3 linked regions of the Methanococcus vannielii SB genome follow. The main gene of each other region encodes a partner of the protein of the gene in region 3 in a complex. Links are inferred from orthologs where the notes say so. Each region holds a gene or a part of one and is shown on either strand. Other genes may lie near its edges.

What was found. The genes of interacting proteins can lie anywhere in the genome.
Region 1: the proteins of MEVAN_RS05180 (region 3) and rnhB are in contact, whole or in part, in a crystal structure (PDB 3P83), measured with the Archaeoglobus fulgidus proteins. The link is inferred for Methanococcus vannielii SB from one-to-one orthologs. Residues at the interface, in WP_010877842.1 of Archaeoglobus fulgidus: Val39, Ala42, Asn43, Val44, Ala45, Met46, Leu125, Asp168, Ser194, Asn218, Tyr219, Pro220, Ile237, Leu238, Ala239, Pro240, Arg241, Ile242, Glu243, Ser244; in WP_010878125.1 of Archaeoglobus fulgidus: Ala74, Ile178, Ala179, Ile183, Arg190, Ser195, Asn196, Leu197, Arg198, Gln199, Lys200, Thr201, Leu202, Asp203, Phe205.
Region 2: the proteins of MEVAN_RS05180 (region 3) and fen are in contact, whole or in part, in a crystal structure (PDB 1RXZ), measured with the Archaeoglobus fulgidus proteins. The link is inferred for Methanococcus vannielii SB from one-to-one orthologs. Residues at the interface, in WP_010877842.1 of Archaeoglobus fulgidus: Asn43, Val44, Ala45, Met46, Pro120, Arg121, Pro123, Leu125, Gln151, Met192, Ser194, Asn218, Tyr219, Pro220, Ile237, Leu238, Ala239, Pro240, Arg241, Ile242, Glu243, Ser244; in WP_010877775.1 of Archaeoglobus fulgidus: Lys326, Ser327, Thr328, Gln329, Ala330, Thr331, Leu332, Glu333, Arg334, Trp335, Phe336.

The regions. Positions count from the first base shown.
Region 1 is NC_009634.1:733,662-740,744, reverse strand. What follows is about bases 3,022-6,011. They hold rnhB (ribonuclease HII), read right to left. Parts: upstream 4,889-6,011; coding sequence 4,154-4,888; downstream 3,022-4,153. Other genes in these bases: MEVAN_RS03500 (formate--phosphoribosylaminoimidazolecarboxamide ligase), read left to right, coding at 5,006-6,011; MEVAN_RS03510 (tRNA (adenine-N1)-methyltransferase), read right to left, coding at 3,297-4,154; MEVAN_RS03515 (PspC domain-containing protein), read right to left, coding at 3,022-3,193. Outside these bases: MEVAN_RS03530 (amidohydrolase family protein), read right to left, coding at 1-571; MEVAN_RS03525 (thymidylate synthase), read left to right, coding at 687-1,325; MEVAN_RS08985 (hypothetical protein), read right to left, coding at 1,351-1,527; MEVAN_RS03520 (transglutaminase-like domain-containing protein), read right to left, coding at 1,768-2,844; more of MEVAN_RS03515, read right to left, coding at 2,903-3,021; more of MEVAN_RS03500, read left to right, coding at 6,012-6,091; MEVAN_RS03495 (phosphomannomutase/phosphoglucomutase), read right to left, coding at 6,186-7,083. UniProt on the Methanocaldococcus jannaschii protein: Endonuclease that specifically degrades the RNA of RNA-DNA hybrids.
Region 2 is NC_009634.1:673,478-680,415, forward strand. The notes cover bases 3,022-5,866. They hold fen (flap endonuclease-1), read right to left. Parts: upstream 5,009-5,866; coding sequence 4,034-5,008; downstream 3,022-4,033. Other genes in these bases: MEVAN_RS03170 (IMP cyclohydrolase), read right to left, coding at 3,022-3,145; MEVAN_RS03175 (4Fe-4S binding protein), read right to left, coding at 3,199-3,357; MEVAN_RS03180 (hypothetical protein), read right to left, coding at 3,383-4,021; MEVAN_RS03190 (DHH family phosphoesterase), read right to left, coding at 5,042-5,866. Outside these bases: MEVAN_RS03155 (class I SAM-dependent rRNA methyltransferase), read right to left, coding at 1-1,048; fsa (fructose-6-phosphate aldolase), read right to left, coding at 1,119-1,766; MEVAN_RS03165 (DUF2119 domain-containing protein), read right to left, coding at 1,852-2,463; more of MEVAN_RS03170, read right to left, coding at 2,540-3,021; more of MEVAN_RS03190, read right to left, coding at 5,867-6,938. UniProt on the Methanocaldococcus jannaschii protein: Structure-specific nuclease with 5'-flap endonuclease and 5'-3' exonuclease activities involved in DNA replication and repair.
Region 3 is NC_009634.1:1,024,040-1,032,329, forward strand. The notes cover bases 315-3,128. They hold MEVAN_RS05180 (DNA polymerase sliding clamp), read right to left. Parts: upstream 2,190-3,128; coding sequence 1,440-2,189; downstream 315-1,439. Other genes in these bases: MEVAN_RS05165 (30S ribosomal protein S27e), read right to left, coding at 368-553; MEVAN_RS05170 (50S ribosomal protein L44e), read right to left, coding at 576-857; MEVAN_RS05175 (hypothetical protein), read right to left, coding at 814-1,401; MEVAN_RS05185 (selenium metabolism-associated LysR family transcriptional regulator), read right to left, coding at 2,287-3,128. Also shown: MEVAN_RS05160 (translation initiation factor IF-2 subunit alpha), read right to left, coding at 1-248; more of MEVAN_RS05185, read right to left, coding at 3,129-3,177; MEVAN_RS05190 (PLP-dependent aminotransferase family protein), read left to right, coding at 3,315-4,277; MEVAN_RS05195 (roadblock/LC7 domain-containing protein), read right to left, coding at 4,446-4,790; MEVAN_RS05200 (GTPase domain-containing protein), read right to left, coding at 4,803-5,279; MEVAN_RS05205 (H(2)-dependent methylenetetrahydromethanopterin dehydrogenase-related protein), read right to left, coding at 5,287-6,312; MEVAN_RS05210 (class I SAM-dependent methyltransferase), read right to left, coding at 6,363-7,439; MEVAN_RS05215 (helix-turn-helix domain-containing protein), read right to left, coding at 7,444-7,764; MEVAN_RS05220 (hypothetical protein), read right to left, coding at 7,932-8,290.

The DNA of each region.
Region 1 (7,083 bases), 290 kb from region 3 along the record:
TCCTTTTAAAAACTTTACAAATTAACTTAAGTTCTAAGTTGGAGTACTCATTTGAACCGCTCAATCCAAGGCCTTCGCAACTATCCAAAATAAGGGATATTTCTTCTTTTAAATGTTTTTCATCATTTTTGGTAGGTCTTCCAAGAATTATTGGAGTTATAGATGAATTTGAACTTTTAAAAGCCTGTTTAAATAAATTTATCCCTTTAATGCCATTTTCACGGAAGTCACAAAAAGCTTTAACGCCATTATTTTCTAGCTCATAAAGCCCTTCTGACATCCCTTGAACCAATTCTTTATCACTACAACTATTTAAAAACTTATGTTTTAAACCATTTGGTGGTTTTACAAGTTCATCAAGAGTTTTTCCAATTCCAATATCTTTAATTGCGGAGTCCCCGATATGTGTATGGGCGTTAATTAATGGGGGTATTACTAACCCACGGTAGTTTATAGTTTTAAGATTGTGTTCATTAGTAAATCCTTTTATCATGCCATCTTCAATAACAAGGGTTCCTTTTACGAACTTAAATTCATTGCCATATAAAAAATTGGAATTTAAATAAACCATTTTTTAATGCACCTTTTTACAACAATTACTAAAAAAATTGTAAATCATAATTGTAAATCATAATATTAAAATATCATTTTAATTATCATATTATTAATCAGTTGGTGAAAAAGCAATGTTACTCTTAAAAAAACAGACAGTTAAATCTGCATTTGAAGAAATGATTCCAAGAATAATGAAATATGGTACTGATATGGTTACCGAAGATAATCAAAAATGTAAAGAAATAATGAATATGGTAATTGAAATTACAAATCCAAAAGACAAATCCATATCTAAATTGTATCCGCTTGGGGAACGGGCAGTTAAATCATATACTGAACAGTTGATAAATGGATGTACCGCAACTTTTGTTTATGATTACCATGAAAGAATTTTCAAATATCCAAACGATTTAAAGAATAGAAAATTCGATCAAATTGAATATATTGTAAACAAATTAAAAAGTGAGAAAAATTCAAGGCGAGCAGTTTCAATTACGTGGAACCCATATATTGATACTGAAGTAAAGGACGTTCCATGTTTACAATTTGTACAGTTTCTTATACGGGATAATAAACTTTATCAGACGGTTCTTTTCAGGTCAAATGATGCGTTTTTAGCATTCCACGCAAATGCAATAGGGTTAATTAGTCTTGGAGAATTAATTGCAGAAAAATTAGGAATTGAATTAGTAAGATATACTCATCATTCAGTTTCAATGCATGTTTATTTCGAAAGGGATGCAGATAATTTGAAAAAATTTAATTTTTAATGGTTTTTTAAAAATTAATAAATTTTTATTCTTTATTAGATACTTCCTTTAACTTCTTTTTTAATAATAGGTATTCTTTACAGTCTTCGATACTTTTAAAAGAACCTCTTTTCTTACAAAAATCAATAAATTCTTGAAGGTCGATATCCGGCTTACCTCTAAATTTACGCCATATATTTTTTACGGATTTTAAAATACTCATATTTAATTCCTCCATATTTTTTGTAATCGGTTGCAAAATCTTGCTAAAAATTAAAAACAATGTAATATCTGTACATATAATCTACTTTTTAGGTATTATATTAGTATTTTGATATAATAAAAATAGAAACGTTTTTATTTATTAAATTTTTTCAACGGTTAAAAAAGCATTAATTATTTTAAAAACCTTTTTTGAGGTTTTAATTTGTTTATGTATTAAATAATATTTTAGCTAAATTAACTATTTTTTAGCTAAATTTAATGTTATTGTAAGTTTTTTTCCGTCGTGAGAACTTTTTACCCAAATTTTATTATAATCTGAAATTCGGTAACCATTTAAGGCTGAATCTTTTTTGATATGCCAAAATACCCAATCGGAATATTGTTTATGAAAAATTGCATCGTAGCTAGTAACTTCAAAGAAATATTTCAAAGTTATGCCTTTTTCGTAACCTTTTGGAAGATAAGTGGTTGAATCAAGATATATAATATTTGAATCACTAGAAATATCGTAATTTTTTTCAAACAACGTCATTATATTCCTTGAAAGGCTTGGAATACTTTCATATTTTTCAGCCGAAATATTGTAATCAGCTACACTTTCAAACCCTACATCATAATGCACTTTTTCATCCCTTAATTCAATCCTGTAAAATGTTATATTATCTATTTGGTAGTTTTCGCTGTTTTTTTTGTAATCAATATAGCTGAAAAGCTCCAGTATTGGGGGATGCTGGTCTATAACATAGTAATTTCCATATAAATTTACTGCAGTGGCTGCATGACCGGGGTTTCCTTTAGATTCAAAATTAAGGATATATATCGGAGAATAATTTTGATTTAAAAGAATTGATGCAGTAAGGAGAGAGTAATCCATACAAATTCCTTTTTTCTTCAATAAAGTTTCATATGGGGTTTGTATGGTATTATTATATGGGTCGTTTACTTCTATTTTTCCGTTAACCCAATACGTAATTGTAGGAGTCTTTAAAAGTGCTTTTTCGTAATCGTATTCAATGTTTTCGCTTTCAAAAATTATTATATTCCATATAGATTCTTCTATTGAATTTCCTTTCAATGCATTTGAAATATTTTTTGTTTTTAAAAGTTCTTCTTTTGATAAGTAAACCTCAATTGAATCTTCAAAGAAGTATTTTGGGAGTTTTTCGGAAGTATATTTTACCGGATAAAGCCCAGATTTATCTAAAATATTTAAAAAATCAGCTGTATCAAAACTTGTATGCATAAATGAGAATGTTGAATATGCTAAAAAGGAAATTACAAGAAAGTATGTTAATTTTTTGGTATTTGATTTCATTAAAGCACCCTAACTTTAAAAAAAGCTGTTAAAAGAATAAATTGATTATGTTTTTAGGTTAGTTACTTTCTTTATATTTATCGTTTTTTTCTTCAACATTTTCTACTTTTAAATTATCCAAACATTCTTCAGAATTTTTTTCATCCTTAAAATTATAAAATACCCCTTCAGGTTGTATGGGGATAATTACTGCTGCTATAATGTATGCAATTAATACTCCTGGGTTTATAATGAATAATAACACCCATAAGAGCCTCATTAATGTTGGATCTATATTGATATATATTGAAAGCCCTCCGCACACACCCGCAAGCATTTTTTCGTTTTTAGATCTATAAAGTCTTTTCATAATACCCCTTTTTTATTTTATTACGATAATATTATTTAATTAAATAATATATTTAATTAAATTGGTATTTAAAAATTTCATGCAACAACGAGGGATATGCATTTTATTCTAAAGTTTCCTTTTTTACAAATTTATTTTCTTCTTTTCTTTCAGGGCATACTCTTGCAGTTGTAATGTATCCAGTATGTCCTATCATCCTTGTTGAAGGCCTTACTCCTTTTTCTGAAATTTCAATGTCTCTAACAATACATTCAACAGTTTTTATGTCCAAAAACCCATGTTCTTTCAGAGCCTCAACTCCTTTTTTAGCTTGTTCTACATATGGGACATATATTGCAATTCTTCCCTTTGCCTTATTCAATGCCTTTTTTGCATGGGGCACAACATTCCAAGGGTCAGGCATATCTAAAACAACTACGTCTACATTTTCTTCATCAATTCCGTCTGTAACATCCCCTATTTTTTGAATTACATTGTAAAGCCCTTTTTCTTCAAAAGTTCCTTCTTCAATTTCTTCTTCAAAACCAGTAATTTTTTGGTTTTTTCTAACTGAATTAACGATCTCCAAATTTTTCCTTGCAACAACTGCAAATTCAGGTCTTTTTTCGTAAGTTACTACCTTACCTTCTTTTCCAACGGCGTTTGAAAGGTATATTGTAAGGGCGGCAGAACCAGTTCCTGCTTCAACAATAAGTTCCCCATTTTCAACTCCACATTCTGCAATAATTAATCCTATATCTTTTGGAAGGAGGGTTGTAACAGTTCTTTTCATTTTTTTAACAATATCATGTATTGTAGGTGTTAAAACATAAAATTCTCCGCCTTTATGGGTTGTTAAGTATGAACCATCATCAATTTCTTTTAAATCAACAACGCCCATATCATTTCCAAAATTTTCAACGTCCCTATTTAACAAGTATTTTTTTTCACGACTGTCTATAATTAATCTTTTATTATTCATTATTTCACCCATTTATGGAGTTTTGATTCTTCAAATTCTTTTAACAATTTTTTTGAGGTTGCCCAACTTCCTCTAGCAATTTTAGGTAGTTTTTTATGTTCTTTTACAAATCGTTTTAAAAATTCTTTAGTTTTTGGATCACCCGGATATCCGCTTCCAATGTCTCCGAATTCTTCTTTGTATGATTCAATAATATTATCCCGTGTTACTTTGGCAATGATTGAGGCAGCTGAAACAATTTTGTATTTTTCATCAGCCTTATGTTCAGCAATGATTTCTACTTTTTTATTAATAAGTTTTGCTTTAAATTGATTTAAAAAAGACTGCTCACTGCTACTACATGCATCGATAAATATTTTTACATTTTCATATTCCTTTAAAAAGTGATTTGAAAGCTTGGAAAATGCACTGAGTTCTATTTTATTTAAATTAGATGTTTTCATGTATTCGTCTATTTTTTCAGGAGCCAGTACAATTTTTTGAACTTCAAAGCATTCATTAATAATATTGTAATATTCTTCCCGCCTTTTTTTCGTTAACTGTTTACTGTCCTTTAAATCAAGACTGTTTATCTTATCCAAATCTTTTTCGGTGACTTTTACCACTGAAATAACCATTGGACCAAGTACTGGCCCTCTTCCGGCTTCATCAAGTCCTAAAATTATCTTTTCATTTAGTATTTTGGATGGATTATTAATCGATTCATTTAAATTATTTTTGTAATTTTTATTCATTTTATCACGTAGACTAGTTGACTGGAAACGTATAAAAAATAGTAACACGAATATACCTATGCTTGAATATTGTACATACTACTCTATTTTAAATACCCTATAGACCATGGTGGTAAAATGATTCCAAAAGAAGAAATAATGGGGATTTTTGAGAAATACAACAAGGATGAGATAACTATCGCAACTGTTGGGAGCCATACCTCCTTACACATCCTAAAGGGAGCAAAGTTGGAAGGTTTTTCAACTGCCGTAATTACTACTAAAGATAGAGATGTTCCTTACAAAAGATTTGGAGTAGCAGACAAATTCATATATGTTGATAAATTTTCCGATATTTCAAGCGAAGAAATTCAAGAACAACTACGGGAAATGAACGCAATTGTTGTTCCACACGGTTCATTTATTGCTTATTGCGGGTTAGACAATGTGGAAAGTACATTTAAAGTTCCAATGTTTGGCAATAGGGCCATTTTAAGGTGGGAAGCGGAAAGAGACCTCGAAGGGCAACTTTTAGGCGGCAGTGGTCTTAGACTTCCAAAAAAATATAACAGTCCAGATGAAATTGATGGGCCAGTAATGGTTAAATTCCCAGGTGCAAGGGGGGGTAGAGGATACTTCCCATGTTCTTCAACTGAAGAATTCTGGAGAAAAATTAACGATTTCAAGGCTAAAGGCGTTCTTTCTGAAGAAGATGTTAAAAAGGCACATATTGAAGAATACGTAGTTGGTGCAAACTACTGTATTCATTATTTCTATTCGCCATTAAAGGATAGGGTAGAACTAATGGGTATTGATAGAAGATACGAAAGCAGTATTGATGGACTTGTTAGGGTTCCTTCAAAAGACCAGTTAGAATTGGATATTGACCCTTCATACGTTATCACTGGAAATTTCCCAGTAGTCATAAGGGAAAGTCTGCTTCCACAAGTGTTTGATATGGGGGACAAGTTATGTAAAAAGGCAGAAGAACTTGTAAAACCTGGAATGCTTGGGCCGTTTTGCTTACAGTCACTATGTACTGAAAACTTAGAACTCGTTGTATTTGAGATGAGTGCAAGATCAGACGGTGGAAACAACACCTTTATGAATGGAAGCCCATATTCATATTTATATAATGCTGAACCACTAAGCATGGGTCAAAGAATTGCAAAAGAAATCAAATTGGCTCTTGAGCTCAAAATGATAGAAAAAGTTATATCCTAACTTATTTATTTTTTATTCAGCATTAAAATAGGGTATTTAAATTTATTTAAGTATATTTAGGTTTATTTAAATTGAATTTACAGATAAAAAAAGTTTAAGAAGTTATTATCCCTTTTATTTCTTCTAATTTCTCTTTCATAATATTTTCAGAATCTGCTTCAATATTAAGTCTTAAAAGTGGCTCAGTATTTGATGAACGAACGTTAAACCAGAAATTTTTACAGTATACGGATATTCCATCTAATTTTTCAATACGGCATTCATTTTCATAATTTTTTTCAATCGTTAAAATTGCATTTTTTTGGTCAATTACTTTAAAGTTTATTTCCCCACTATGAAAATATTTTTTATATCCCTTTGCAACTTCTGAAAGTGGCTTTTTTTCATTTTCAACGGCTTTTAAGATATAATAAAGTGCTAATAACGGACTTTCAAAATATCCAATTGATTTAAAGTAAAAATGGTTGCTAAATTCACCAGCAAATTCTGCATCAATTTCATGCATCAATTTTTTTATGAAGTAGTGGCCAACTCTAGTCTTTATTGGGATTCCACCATTTTTTTCAATTACTTCAGGAACAATTTTGCTACATCTTAGGTCGTATACAATTTTTCCAGTTACTTCTTTAAGTATTTCGTTTGAGATAATTGCAGTAATTATGTCTCCTGAAAGTACGGCTCCCCTTTCATCAATTATTCCAAGCCTATCTCCATCTCCATCAAAAATTAAACCTATATCGCAGTATTCTTCCTTTACTAAAGAGATAATATCTTCTAAACACTCTTTTTTTAGGGTATCTGGTTCATGGGCTGGAAAATTCCCATCTGGAAACTCGTTAATAAATACTTTATTTATAATAACGTCATTTAGTATTTTTTTTTCAGCATGCGTTGTTACACCATTTGCAAAATCAACAGCGATTTTTTTAGACGTTTTTTCAATCTTTTTTTTAAAAAAGTCTTCGTATTTTGTCACAACGTCTGTTTTAATT
Region 2 (6,938 bases), 350 kb from region 3 along the record:
CAATTTGCCGTATCTCTTTTTTTGCACGGATTGATGATGATACAACAGTATTCTTAAAGCTTTCCCTGTCAACATGGTGTGAACATGAACAAGTTACAAGCATTCTTTTTGCAAGCTTTAAACCAAGATAATTCATTGCATTGTATGCATTAAGTGCATTTTTAAGGTCTTTTGATGAATCAGTAAATGCAGGAGGGTCTAAAATCACTACATCATATACATCATTGTTTTTTATCATTTCTTTCATTAAATCAAAAGCGTTTCCAGTTAAAAAATTGTAATTTTTAATGTCGTTTAATTCCATATTTTCTTTTGCTTGAATGCTCGCTTTTTCAGATATATCAATTGCAGTTACTTCTGCACCCCTTATCCCTGCATGAACCGAAAATCCACCCGTATAACTACAAATATCTAAAACTTTATCGCCCTTTTTCACGTAGTTTTCAAGATCAATTCTGTTTTCCCTCTGGTCTAAAAAAAAACCAGTTTTATGTCCTTTCATGTTTACCATAAATTTAGCGTTTCCTTCAAAAATTACAGTTTCAATCTGGGATTTATCGCCAAAAATCTTCGTTTTAACTTCGCTTCCCTTTTTACCACTCTGTACATAAAGCGTTTCTATATCTGTATTTTCAAATAGGCATTCAAAAATTAAATCTGAATATTCGTCCATGATTTTTGAGGAAACTTGCATCGATGCAATGTTATTGTATTTATCAATAATTAATGATGGAAGACTATCTGCTTCTGCGTAAACCATTCTGTAAGTATTTTTATAATTTAAAATATTTTCTCGGTAATTTTTTGCAGCTAAAAGCCTAGACTTAAAAAAATCATAATCAACTTCTTCTTCTTTTTTCGTAAGAAGTTTAATCAAGGGATATTTCGGGTCATAAAGTGCCTTTCCAACAAATTTACCATTATAAGAAATATCGATAATTTCTTCTTGTTTTGGAAATTCTTCTTTATTTAATACTGCATTTTTGTAAATTATGCTTGAAAAATTTGAAAGAGATGTAAAAGCACGTTTATCTATTTGAAATGACATGAAACCACCATTTTATGGAAAAATAATTTAAAAATAATAGATTTAATAGCATAAGTAATAATTTTTATATTTATCTTTTCAAGTGTGCATCCCAGTCAGCAAGGAATTTTTCAATTCCAATGTCCGTTAAAGAATGGTTGAATAATTTATCAAGTACGTCAAATGGAATTGTAGCTACATCTGCGCCCATTTTTGCGGATTCGGTTACGTGAATCGGGTGCCTTACGGATGCAACGATAACTTCTGTTTCAATCCCGTATGCTGAAAATATCTGCATAATTTCTGAAATTAATAAAAGTCCATCTTGACCAATATCGTCAAGCCGTCCAACGAATGGGGAAACATAAGTTGCTCCTGCTTTTGCTGCGAGTAAAGCTTGATTTGCTGAAAATATTAATGTAACATTTGTTTTAATTCCTTCTTTTGAAAGAATATTTACTGCCTTCATTCCTTCTTTTGTCATTGGGATTTTTATAACAACGTTTTCTGCAATTTTTACAAGTTCTTTTGCTTCTTTAATCATTCCTTCTGCATCAAGTGCAATAACTTCTGCACTTACTGGGCCTTTTACTATTGAGCATATTTCTTTAATAACCTCGTAAAAGTCTCTTCCTTCTTTTTTAATCAGACTTGGATTTGTCGTAACTCCGTCAACTAACCCTAATGCATTAAATTCCTTAATTTTTTCAACGTTTGCAGTGTCTAAAAAAAACTTCATCCTTTTTCACCATTTTGTGTTTCGCTTTTACTAAAATTATAGATAAAGATATTTATAGCTAATGCAGATTTTCTAAATTTGTACATTATAAAAAAGTCAGATTAAATTCCTCTGCAAGCCATTTGGCTTTTTTTGCACCTTTTGGATATTTTTTAAATATTTTTTCAATCATTTCGTCCCTATTTATTGAATTAACTCCAAATTCTAAAATTTCCAATACTATATCGTAAACTTCATGACTTTTCCAATTTGGAACCTCTAAAGTCATGCAAAAGTCCGTTTCTTTAAATTTTTTTCTTAAAGCCGGAGGAATTGAGGCCATTAAAACTCCATTATTTAAATCCACAAATGGAGGAATTCCGCTAATGTTAACTCGATTCAATTCAGTTAATTTAAAATATGAATTTTTGGAATAAGAATGAATCTCAAAATAAAATTCTGGTCGATATTCCTCGATTAAACCTAAAAGAATTTTTCCAGCATTCGTTTTATAATATTTTTCGTCAAGTGTTGAAACGTACTTTGAGTTTTTAGTAATTTCTGGAATTATTACTATGTTTCCAAAAATATCGGGTAAATTTAACCGATTTTTCAGTAATTCTAAAATTTTTGACGTGTATTTTGATTCATTCCCATGAATTCCTGCTAAAAATAGTTTTTTTGGAAAACTTTCTCGAGAATTGCTATAAATTTTCAAAAATTACACCGCATATATTTAAAATAAGATTAAAATAGTTATAATTTAATTATAAAGTAGATAAAGTACTTATAACTTAAAGAGTTGCAATTTTAAATCCAGAATCCATTAAAACAGTTGTGGAAGTTACTGGCTTTTCAAATTCGTTATGTTCCATTATAAATTTACAGAGGTCTTCAGGCGTATTTTTAGAAACTTCAATTTTTTGATGTTCTGTAATTTTACACGCTTCATAAGTACTTAAGTAATATGCATAACCTTCTTCAAGCTCTACTTTTTTAATCCGGATATCATTATCTGAAACATAACCCATGTAGGCTTCATTGTCAGTTAAAACCGCTGCAATTCTTGGAGTATTAAAATCATCCTTTTCATAGTCCATTGTTAATAATGAATACGATAAAGCATCTCGTATAGGAAGACCAATTCTAATTTTATCTGCGATTATGTCAGTATGCGAACCATTGGTAACTACTGCAATATTTCCTACAATTTTTACACAATTATATGTAATATATGGGTTTTTAAACATTTCTTCTAAGTTTTTAGGTAAAATTGCAACTGTTTCGTCGTTCATTATTTTTGCAATCCGGTTTGGAAAACTCCTACTTGAAACCCGGTATGTTACAAACGGCTTCCCATTTAAGGTTTTTCCCAAAACTAAAAATCTACCAATGTACATAAAACCACCTGAATTAATATTTTTATAACTTTATCCATTTTTAAAGGGAGATTCTAATTTTTAATTGCATTTAATGGACAGTAACTTACACAAAGTCCGCATTTGGTACATTTTTCACATTCAATCTCTGCGTTTCCAATTGAAGTAATAGCCCCATTTGGGCAGAAAGGAACACAAGTTCCACATCCAACACAACATTCTAAAATTTTCATGGTTACCACGATATTATACAATATGTTAATTAAAACTATTTATTTCTTGGTTTTTTAGATTTATTTCGTATTTTTTAAGTTCATCAATTGTCATTCTTTGTTTGCATTCGGTAGAGGGAATAACGTAGAGGAGTTTTGGATCACTAGGCTCCCCTTTTAATCCGAGTACAACTAAATCTGCAAATATCGTTTCCTCATAAATTTTTATAACTTCATTTACGGGATAAGACTTTTTATAGAGTGGAAAAACGGATTTATCAAAATAATAAATCTTTTCGTCAGTTTCAGTTAGCCCGTAACTCTTCAAATAATTAATAAACTGTTTAATTTCCCATTTTTCACTTTTAGCATCGGATGTTTCTAAAATGGATATTTCATTAATTATTCTAGCTTCTTTAAGTTCTTCAATAGGTATATTTTGACTAAAATTTATTTTAACATCCCCATTTTCAGAAGTTCCTGTAATCTTAATTTTTCTCTTTCTTAAATTTTTAATCGTTTGGGATACTAATTTTTTAGCTTTTTTATATGAGTAATAAATTATTGCTAAAAATATTCCCAAAAATATCATCGGTATAATTAAAAATAACCCAATTAATACGATGGGAATTAGAAAAATCCAAAATATTGGAGTTATTTTATTTAAACTGTATACTTTAATCATTTTTAAAATCACCTAAAACCACGATTCAAGGCTTTTTTGGGATTTTTTGTTACCCAACAGTAAATCTAGTTTTTCGATATTGGGTAATACCCGTTCTTTTGAAAAGTCATTTTCTTCCACTAAAAATTCAATTAGTTCGTCTTTTCTTGGAAGTTTTAACCCGATTTCGTAGTCAGTTATTACGTTTGGTTCATCAAATATTTTTCTAATTTCAGAATAGTTTTGAATTTCAAAAGCATATTTTTCCATTTGCCCTTTTTTGACAACTTCAAATGCTTTTTTTGGGCCAATTCCCTTAATTCCCCCTGGATTATAATCTGTACCAATTAATATCGCTACATCAATTAGTTCTAAAAGATTAACATTTAGTTCAGTTAAAACTTTTGAAAGTTCAATCAATTCTAGACTCTTGTTTGACGAAGTTATGTTTTTTACAACGCTTTCTGCACCATAAAGAATAGAATCATAATCTTGACTTACTACAAATGACGCATTTTTTGATTTTACAAGTTCTGCACATTGGGCTTCTCCTTCGGAAGGTGCATTAATATATGGGACACCCATGAGTTCTAAAAGCCGTTTAGAATTTTCAATTGTTTTTTTATCTAGAAAATTAGCTCTTTTTGCATATTTTTGCATATTTTCTAAATTATCCTGTTCTTTTGCTTCGAGGTAATTTTCAAGTGCGTTTTGGCGCAATTTTCGCCTATCTTCTTTGGTTTTTTCTTTTAAATCATGCGATTTTCCATCAAAAACCCATATTGGAGTTATTTCGTTTTCCAACATATATATTGTTTTATAAAATATACCATTATAAGTTGATGTAATCTCCCCACTCCTATTTTTTAAAGGACTCCCGTCTTTTAGGCGAATGCTTGATAAAAACTGGTAAATTACATTCATTGCATCTATTGCTGCTGATTTAGTTCTTAAAAGTTTTAAAGAGATTTCTTTTTTAGGAATTATATCTCCAAACTGAACTCCCATAAAAACACCAATTAAGAGGTAATATAAAATAAGTTAGACATTTTGATTCATTCCATTAACTATTTCGAAAAATCTATTAAGTACTTTTTCTCTTAAGCCCTCAACAAACTTCAAACTTCCAGCACATTCGTGTCCGCCACCGTCAAGGGATGCTTCAGGAATTTCATCAATTAACCTATTTACGATTAGATTTAGATTAAAGCTAAATTTATCACTTACTGCATCAGTTGCCCTAACAACTCCAAAGTCGGGCCCATATGAAAGCGTAATTATTGGAGTATTTGCAGGATGTTTTAAAACTATCGAGTCATGTGCAAAACCGCAAGTTTTTCCAGGCGCTGGAAATGTAAATTTATGGGCGTATTTTTCAACATCAAGTATGTTATAAATAATTCCATTTTGTAAAACTTCGGTTTTAATTGCAGGTTTTACTGCTTTCATTTGCCTATCTACCATTGACATTGCCCTTTCATATAGAATATTAATGAGTTTTTCATGTCTTTTAAAGTCTTTTTTATTCATTCCATATATGTCTTCTACAATGCCCATTCCATTCATAAATTTCAAATAAAATGCTTCAAAATCCATACAAAGTCCGATTTTTTCTAAATCTTCCCTAGCATATATTTTTCCACTTCCAAATTCTGCACTGCATGAGTTAAATCTGTCAAGTGCAATTTTTATGTAACTATCAATAGCTTCGCCTTTAGCGTGATCCCCTACAACAGCAATTCCGGGCAAATGGCTAATTAAATCAGTAACGTCTGGATTTATCATTCTTGCAACTTCAGTTCCTAAAACTCCGGCTGTTAAATTACTGTTTCCACCAACTAAATAGGGATTTACGTGTGCTTCAACGTACTCATCAACTTCAACTTTCCCATCGATTATATCTCCAGGGAAGTGGTGATCTACAACAACAACTTCTACATCGTAAGCTTTAACCTTTGAAACTGCAGGTATATCCTCGTCAGTACTCCCGTTGTCCACAAGAACTATTAAAGGCATTTTTTGCCCAAATCTTAAATTATCTTCAATCGAAAATACTAAATCCTTAGTTACATCCTCTAATTCATAAAATGGAGCTTTTGAAGGACTTCTTCTAAAGAAATGCCACTGCGCACCTGCATCCATTGAAAATTTTTCAAGAATGGGGATAATTGCTTTTTCAAGTGCAATTCCACCACAGTAGCCATCTGTATCTGCATGATGCCTTACAATTACTGGCCTTCCATCTAAAACTGCTCTTCTAATTCTTTTTGCAACATCTGCCATTTTTGGCCGTAATTTCTCCAAAATTTCATTATCTACTAAAAACTCTATATCACTTGAAGGTTCTGCTTTTTTATCTAACTGTGAATCTATATTTAGTTTAACTTCTTCGGCAGTGTCCCCTTCGAGTTTCTCAAGCCTTATCCGTTCTATCTGTAATTTTCCATCCCTTACAGATACTGACCCGACTACATCAATAATTGAACCCATTACTACATCAGGGTGAGTTCTAACTCCCGCAGACTCAAAAGCTGCAATCCATGCAACCTCTGAGCCATCTGTAATTGTAAAAACAGTTGGACCTGGAGTTTGAACTGCTTGAATTACTTCTCCTTGAATTCTAATAATTTTATCCTTCATATTCATTAATCCAGTTTCAAATATTTCTCTAATCGTTATTAAATCGTGTTTTTTCTCCATTTTTTCCAATTTATATCCTACGATTGGAGTATATCTTAAATCGACTTCCCGCTTATCGAGTTTCAATTCAAAAATTTGTACAACTAGTTCATCGCCGACTTCAAAATCGCTTGGTTTTTTCCCAATAACTTCCCTAAACCTTAAAAGTCCCCTTGTTTTATCATTCAATTGTACGAATACGCCGTATTTTTCAATCCTATTAACTTTACCTTTATAAAATCTACCTTCTTTTAAGTCA
Region 3 (8,290 bases):
GTTGCACGTTTTAAAGAAAGGTCTATCTGGTTTTTACCGGGATTTACCCTCATTACCTTTGCAACTACTCTTTGACCTTTTTTAATGTGGTCTCGTATATTTTTAATCCATCCTGAAGACACTTCAGAAATATGAACCATTCCCTCTTTTCCAGGGTACTCTAAAAGCTCGATAAATGCACCAAATGCTTTCACATCAGTAACATTTCCAATAACAATATCTCCCTCTTCAGGAAAATCTTTCCGCATAAGTTCCACCTTGATTAAATTATAAATAGCATACTGACTAGTTTATACACAATATAGTATTTAAATACTTATAAAACTATTCAAGCTATTTTAAAAATTTTTGAAAAAAGAAAAAAGATTTACTGTAATACTTCTAAAATCTTTGCCTTAATTGCCCCTTTTGAGGCTTTTGGTTCAGCAATGATTTTTCCGCATGATGTACACTTTACTTCAGTTGCAGGGCATCCAAATATAACCTGTTCGTTGCTACAGTCTGTACACTGAACTTTTAAGAATCTGCTTTTAGGTTTTGAGATTAATTGCATTTTTTCTCACCGTTTTTCTTAATTAGTCTACCAATTCAAAAATCCTTGCTCTAAAGCCGCCGTTACTCCTTTCGTGCATTTTTCCACATTCTGCACATTTGTATCGTAAGTCCAATTTTTTAATTGGCTTAGCTCCACCTGGTAACGGTCTTGGGTATCCTCCGTACCCCGCAGTTACTCTTCTAAACTGCCTTTGGCCCCATTTCAATTCACTAGCTTTTCTTTTTTTAGCTTTCTCTACTGTATGGGCAGTATGCTTCTTACAGTATGGACAGTACCTTTTTATCTTTTTTTTCATCTTCATGGACATTCACCCGTTTAACCACATTGTGTTTCTCTAAAATCTTTGAAAATTTCCTATCCAAAGAGATAATGTCATTCTTGTTTAAAATATACTGCAAATTCCCGTCCGTAAAGCATGGGAACTTAGTGATGACTCTTACAATATCAATATCACTTTCAGTATTTATAGGTTTTGGTTTTTGACATGCACCTTCATTTTCATGCCCCGTATCTAAATTAAGCTGATTTTTAAATTTTTTTTTATCAATATCCTCTTTTTTATAGATATCTTCAATATCTAAGCGACCAAAGAGGATATCTTCAATAAATTTTAAAAGCTTTTTTTCATCCTTTGTAGTATTATTTGGGCTTTCCTTGAGGCAGTTAATTTTGTAATAACGAATGTTTAAAAGTTCCATTAAATAATATTTCGTCCTTTCAAGTTTAAAATTGTCGTCTATTGTTTCAATATATTTTTTTGCATCAGGGTAAAAATTTTCAGGTAATTCCCCTAAACCCTCTTTTAAAAATTCGTTAAAAAATGCATCCCTTATTTTTTTATACATGTCTTTCACTTTTTAAAAATCAAAGTAATAAAGTTAAATTAAGATTCAATTCTTGGTGCAAGTAAAAATACAAGTTTAGAACCGCTAACTTCATATTCAATTTTTACAGGCATGTCTGAACCTAAGTATATTTTAAGAATATCTTCTGCTGAAGTTGATTTTGTTAAATCTTTTAAATAGGCTAAATTAAATGTGCTTTTCGAAGGTTCTGACATTTTAAATTCAGTTAAAGTTTCATATTCGTCATTGTTATTTTCAAATACAGTTTCACTCTGGTTTAAATCACCTTTTGAATAGATTACAAATTTATCTTCATCTACTTTAAGAGTTATGTGATCGTTTACTAGCTCCGCATCTTTTAATGCTTCAACAAATGCCCCTGCCTTAATTGAAACCTGATTTGGATAGGATATATCTGGAACTTTTAAATTACTTGATGAAACATCATATAATGCAATTGAAAACTTTCTTGTAACATTACTTTTAAAAGTAACATTTAATTTATTTTTTTCATCATCAAGCTCCAAAATTAGCTTTTCATCCCCCTTACTTCTTGCAATTATCTTTTTTAATGCTTCTAAATCAATACCAATATCATGAATATCTCCCTCATAACTCTCAAAAACTTCTTTTGGCATCCCCATACTTACGAGGGCAACGTGTGATGGATCCATTGCACTTGCTTTAATTCCGGTTTCATCTACTTCAAAACAAATTTCGTCTACTAGGTTGCTTGTCGCATTTATAACTTTTTTAAAATCCCTTGAATTACATGTAGCTTTAAACATCTATTCACCAGTTAGTTTTATCTGTATGAATTATTACAAACCTATTTTGTACAAAAATATATATGGTTTTTTAAGTGATTTTTATAAAAATTCAAAATTACTGGCCAGAAACAAAGTCCCAAAAAGACTTTATTGCACTTGGATTTCTTGGTTTTTTACCCTTTACAAGGTATAGGTATCTTGTAAGGTCTAAATCTTCAATCGGCACTATCTTTAATTGCCCGGATTCAGCTGCTTTTCTTGCAGGAATTTCTGAAAGAATACTTACCCCATAACCTTCGGAAACTGCGGTAATTATTGAAGAAGTACTTCCAAGGCTCATTACTATGTGTAAATCCATCATTGAATAGCCTTTTTCTTGTAATGCATCTACCAAAATTTCTCTAGTTCCCGAACCTATTTCTCTATCAATATAGTCTTCTTTTAAAACGTCTGCAAGTTTTGCAACCGATTTTTTTGAAAGAGGGTGTTCTGATGGAACGATTAATACAAGCCTGTCTTTTCCGATTACTATACTTTCATATGTTTTATCGTAAATATTCCCTACTGCAATTATATCAACTACCCTATCCTCTAAAAGTTTAAAACACTTTTCAGAATCAGTAATCTGTATTTGAAAAGAAACATCCTTATATTCTTTAGTATAGTCTTTAAGTATACTTGGAAGAAGGTGTTCTCCAGGTGTAGTACTTGCTGCAATTTTTATTACTCCTTCAGGATGTTCATGGAGTATTCTCATCTGTTGCTTTGAGTTGTTTATACTTTCAAGTATTTTTTCGGAATTTTCATAAAGGATGTTTCCTTCAAGCGTTAAATCTACACCTTCAGGAGTTCTTAAAAATAGTTGTGCATCAAAATACTTTTCTAAAACAGATATGTGGTTACTTACTGTTCCTTGGGTAACACCAAGTTTTTTTGCAGCCTTAGAAAAGCTTTTAGTCTTTGAGGCGTAAATAAATGTTTGAAAATAACTAATTTTTGGATCCATAATCTATCACATTTGCCTTAATTCTTAACTTAAGATACTATATACTTATTAGAAAAACTAATATATATATCATTCGAATACTATTCTTAAAATCATATAAAAAAATTATGATAGTTATGTTATTTTCTGGTGATAGTATGATTATACCTCATAGAAAACCATGTATCGAATCCCAAATTCGAGTAAAAGGGGATTTAGAAGAATTGAATTATATTTTAAATGACTTATTAGCTTTTAAAAAGGAATTAACAGTACTTCCTTCCGGAAACTCTGCAATAAATATTGCTTCAAAAATAGTTTCAAGATTAAACATTAATTCAAAAACATTAATTCCTGATATGGGCGGTTGGAAAGGCTTTGAAATATATTCTAAACTTAATGGGTTAAAAATTGAAGAAATAGAAACTGACCTTGGAATTATAAATATTGAAACATTGGTTGAAAAATTAAAGGATAATGATATAAAATCGATTTTTTTAACATCTCTTGCAGGATATCTTGCGCCACAACCTTTAAAGGAAATTAAAAAAGTTTGTATGGAAAACGAGGTTATTTTTATTGAGGATATTTCTGGAAAAATTGGAGGGGACTCAGGATATGGGGATATTATTGTCTGCTCAACAGGTTCGCCAAAAATAATAAATTGTGAATACGGAGGATTTTTAGGAATTTCAAAAGAATTAATTGAGAAAATGAAAGAAAATAACATTAAAGAAGATATTAAAAATATTTTAAAGACTTATAAAGTGCAGAATATCTATGGTAGTTTAAAGGAAGAATCTTTGCGTTCAAAAAAAACGTATAGGATGTGTAATAACTTCTCAAAAATATTAAAGGATAATATTGAAAATGCATATTTTAAAGATTTAGAAGGCATTTCAGTCTTTGTAGAATGTGAAACCCCAAAAGATATCGTTAAAAATGTTGAAAAAAATCTAAAACTTGATAATGGAAAATCATTGTTTACTTTGTGTCCATTGTATGAACGAATATTTAAAAAAGGATTTGTAATTGAGGTAAAAAAAATGGATGTTTTAAAAATGGAGTATTCAGATATTGATGGAATCTCATTAGTCTTAAATAAATTTTTAAATGGGTAAATTATATTGAAAAAGAGTGTGTATGAACAGTAGTGAGATTATTTAACCCCCTACTGCTGAAAACATTTAAAATCCATATCCCCAATACTTACGTATTGTCTCATAAGTATATATGTATTATTATTTTATCCAAATAGCAAATATTGTAAAAAAAAAGAAAATTAAATTTTAAAATGCAGCTTTTATTTTTTCAGTAGCTTTTTTCATTGAAATTCTAATTAATCCTAGATTAACTTTTGAATCGGCTAAAACTACTAAAATACCTTCACCTGCATCGGTCATTAGAGTTTTTCCAAATTCTCCTTCAACCATCATTTGTTCAAGGTTTCCTTGATTAATTTCATTTGCAGTTCTTTCCGCAGAACCAAATGCAGCTGAAGCCATTGCACCAATAAGTTCGTTATCAAGGTTTGATGGAATTTGTGATGCAATAACTAAACCGTCTTTTCCAACAACCATCGAACCTTTTATGCCCTCGGTTTTACTCAAATCTGCTAAAATTCTATCTATCATACTATTACCCCACTAAATAATGTTAAGTTGATTGAATATTTCAGATAGTCCCTCTTTTCGGCGTATTGACCCATGAATAATATTTTGAATATTTTCATCTAAGATTACTAGTGATTTCTTAATTTCTAATGCGTTTGATTCATTACATAAGTCCATTTTATTAATAAATACCGAATAAGGAATTTTTCTTTTAGAAAGCATTTTTATTATTTCTAAATCTACGTTTCTAAGGCCAATTGTGGCATCAAGAACCAAAATTCCGTAGTCGGCACCTTCTATTGCAACTTCTCTCATGAACCCAAATCTTTCTTGTCCGGGAGTTCCAAAGAAATGCAATTTTTTATCTAGAAGTTCAATTCTACCATAGTCAATTGCAACAGTAGTTCCTTTATGCTCCACTTTTGAAACATTTTTAATTAAGGCATCCATGAGTGATGTTTTACCAACGTCTTCTGAACCCATTACTACAATTTTAAGTTCTTTTACCATACTACACCTATTGGAAGAGCTTCCTAGTACTTCTTTTTATTGCACCATTTGCTGCAGCCCCGCCAATTAACGTTTCTAATTCTTTAACAAGAGATTGCGCTGCAACAAGAGTTGTAGGTTTTATTTCTGCATTTTCAGATGCGTGCTTTAATTCACCATCTAAGCTCTTTAAAATATCGAGTGCTGCATCTAAATCTTTTTGTTTTTCAAGTAGATGCATTGATGATGCAGTTTTTGTAAGTAATTCTGGATTTAACGCTTTTAAAAGGCCATTTACTCCCGAAGTTTCAACTAAGGATGCCATTGTTTGTAAAGTCATTAAAATTTGCTGTTCTACCATTTTCTTTGGAGCTTTAATAATTTTTGTTCCAACCGAATAGTAATCTAAAACACCTGAAAGTGTAACTGCAGTTAATAGTGAACCCATGTCTGAAACCGTTGCTGAAACATCTGCAGGGATTAAATAAGGCACTTTGTCCACACTTTCAGTAAGCCGTACACATTTTTGTATCTGTTCATCATTTGCATATGAAGTACCATTTGTAGCCTTATTGCTTATTACATAGTGCCCATGTTGAGGAGTTCCCGGAACTGCTGCTGGGTGCATTGAAGTAATACCTATGTCTTTTCGTTTGGTTCTTAATTCAACTTCAAGCATTGCGTATAATGTAACAGGAGAAACTGTGCATGTATTTGCAATTATTGCATTTTCTGGAAGATGAGGTAAAATTTTTTTAGCGATTTCAACCGTTTTTTTACCAAACGGAGTGAAAAATATTGCGATTTCTGCATTTTTTGAAGCTTCAATATCGTCAGATACAACATTTACTCCTGCACTTTCAACAATACTCCATTGTTCATCGTTTAGGTTTGATTTATTAATTTCTGCTAAAATAACTTCGTGGCCAGCTTTTGCAAATTCTATCGCCATTCTGCTCCCACCATAAGGGGCAGTACCACCAAACGATTCAGGTAACTTTAGTTGATTAACATAAAGATTCTGGTTACCCGCACCATATACCGTAACTTTCATTAGACCACCTTTAAAAAATAAAAACGTAACTATTATAGGCAGTCAAATTATTAAATCCTTTCTATTACGATGCAATTATTACCTAATAACTCATAATTATATCCATAGCCTAAAATTTCTAGCTGATTTAAAATGTCTTTCCTTGAGTTGTAACCTTTAAAGTACTTATTAAGGCCCTTATAAAATTCAAATAAAGGCGTATTTACTGCAGGGTTTTCAGTGAAAAATTCTTCCATTATAACAAGTTTACCGCCTTTTTTTAGCGAATCCATCATTTTTTTAAGAAATAAATTTTTAGAATCTGTATAGGATAAAGTGTGGGCACATATTACATAATCATACGTATATTTAGAAATTGTTTCACAAAAGTCTAAGGGCTTTAGTGAAGCACAATCTAATCCATTTCTTTTAAGCCTTCCTTCTGCAATTTTTATAAGTTTTTTTGAGACGTCAACTCCCATATAGTACCCGTTTGGGGATAATTTTGAAGCATAATATTGAGGGGCTCTTGAACCACACCCTACTTCAAGAACACTATCTCCATCTTTAAGATCAAGGTATTCTGAAATTACATCCCTACATGTTTTCATGTAGTTCGTGTTTAACATTATATCCCAAATATCTGCATCCTTTTTAAAATTTAAAACAACTTCTGGATGTTCATATCCAATAAGTGCATACTGAACTAAACTAGATATAAAATCATAATTAGAAAAATGGTCTGAAATAAGTTTTTCATGATCAGGATATATTGAAGAATATTTAAAGCTAGGATTTAACTCTAAAAATCCATCATCAGTTAGAAATAGCATTTTTAAAGCCAAAGCTGTTTTAACATATTTATTTATAATGTCTTTGTTTGGATACGGCAGTATATTTTCAACAGTATCTAACTTGGGCCTATTATCATCTATTGCTTTAAATATTCCAAATTTTAAGCCCTGTCTAAAAAATATGCCTATTAATTCATTATTAATATATTCAACAGTATAATTTAGTGACTCTACTTTCTTTTTTATGCCGTTTACTTCAATGATTCCGGTTTTAGAATGTTTCAAAAGTTCGCCCTCTGAAATCATATTCATACTCACCCCTGTTTCTTTCCCATATATTTCGGATAGTACCATAATTTCACCAATTATTAGTGGCAGAATCGTAGTCTTTCAGATATTCTACAATGTTTTTTCCGTAATGAGTCATCTGGTAAACTTTCATTCCTTCTTTTCCATCACAGGTTACGAGACCAAGCTCGATTAATGAAGAACTACCATTGTATCTATTGCCCATTCCTTTTAAACACCCTAATACATTACTTGGATCTGATTTAACTCTCCTAGAAAGTTCTGAAAGATAAATTCCATGGGGGTGGATATCATATAGAAAATATACTATTTTTTTTCTAAGCTTGCTCTTGTTTAGAGATCTTATTATTGTAGGATTAATAAATATCATGTCTTCTGATCCCAAAAAAGACACCTCGGGGATAGGATTATTAAATTTAAGTATTGATTTAGTTATAAGATATATCTTAATATGGGGGTTATTATAGATAGAAATAATTATAGCCGTTAAAATATATATATGAATGATATTGGAATTACTAATTACCCATATTATCCTTAAGATACGAATCCGCCGATAAGTGGTATTTTTGAAATCATATTCTTTACAGAATTCATAATATTTTGAATCATTGTTAGTTCAGGTTCTAAAGTATCTTCCCCACCGTCCATATTAGGAACTTCATGGTTAATTTCTTCATTATCCGCAATTTCTGGGAAATTAATCCCTGGTGGACTGTTTTCAACATCTATTACATCAGAATTTATTTTTAAAGATTTTTTAAGCTCTATTGGAAGATAATTTCCAGATTTAAGTGCAAAATTAGGAATAGAAACCCTAAAAGTTATTTCATAGCTTTTTTCAGGGTCAAGTTCATTTAATTTTATATTTAAAGGTTTAGATTCTGTTGAGTGTA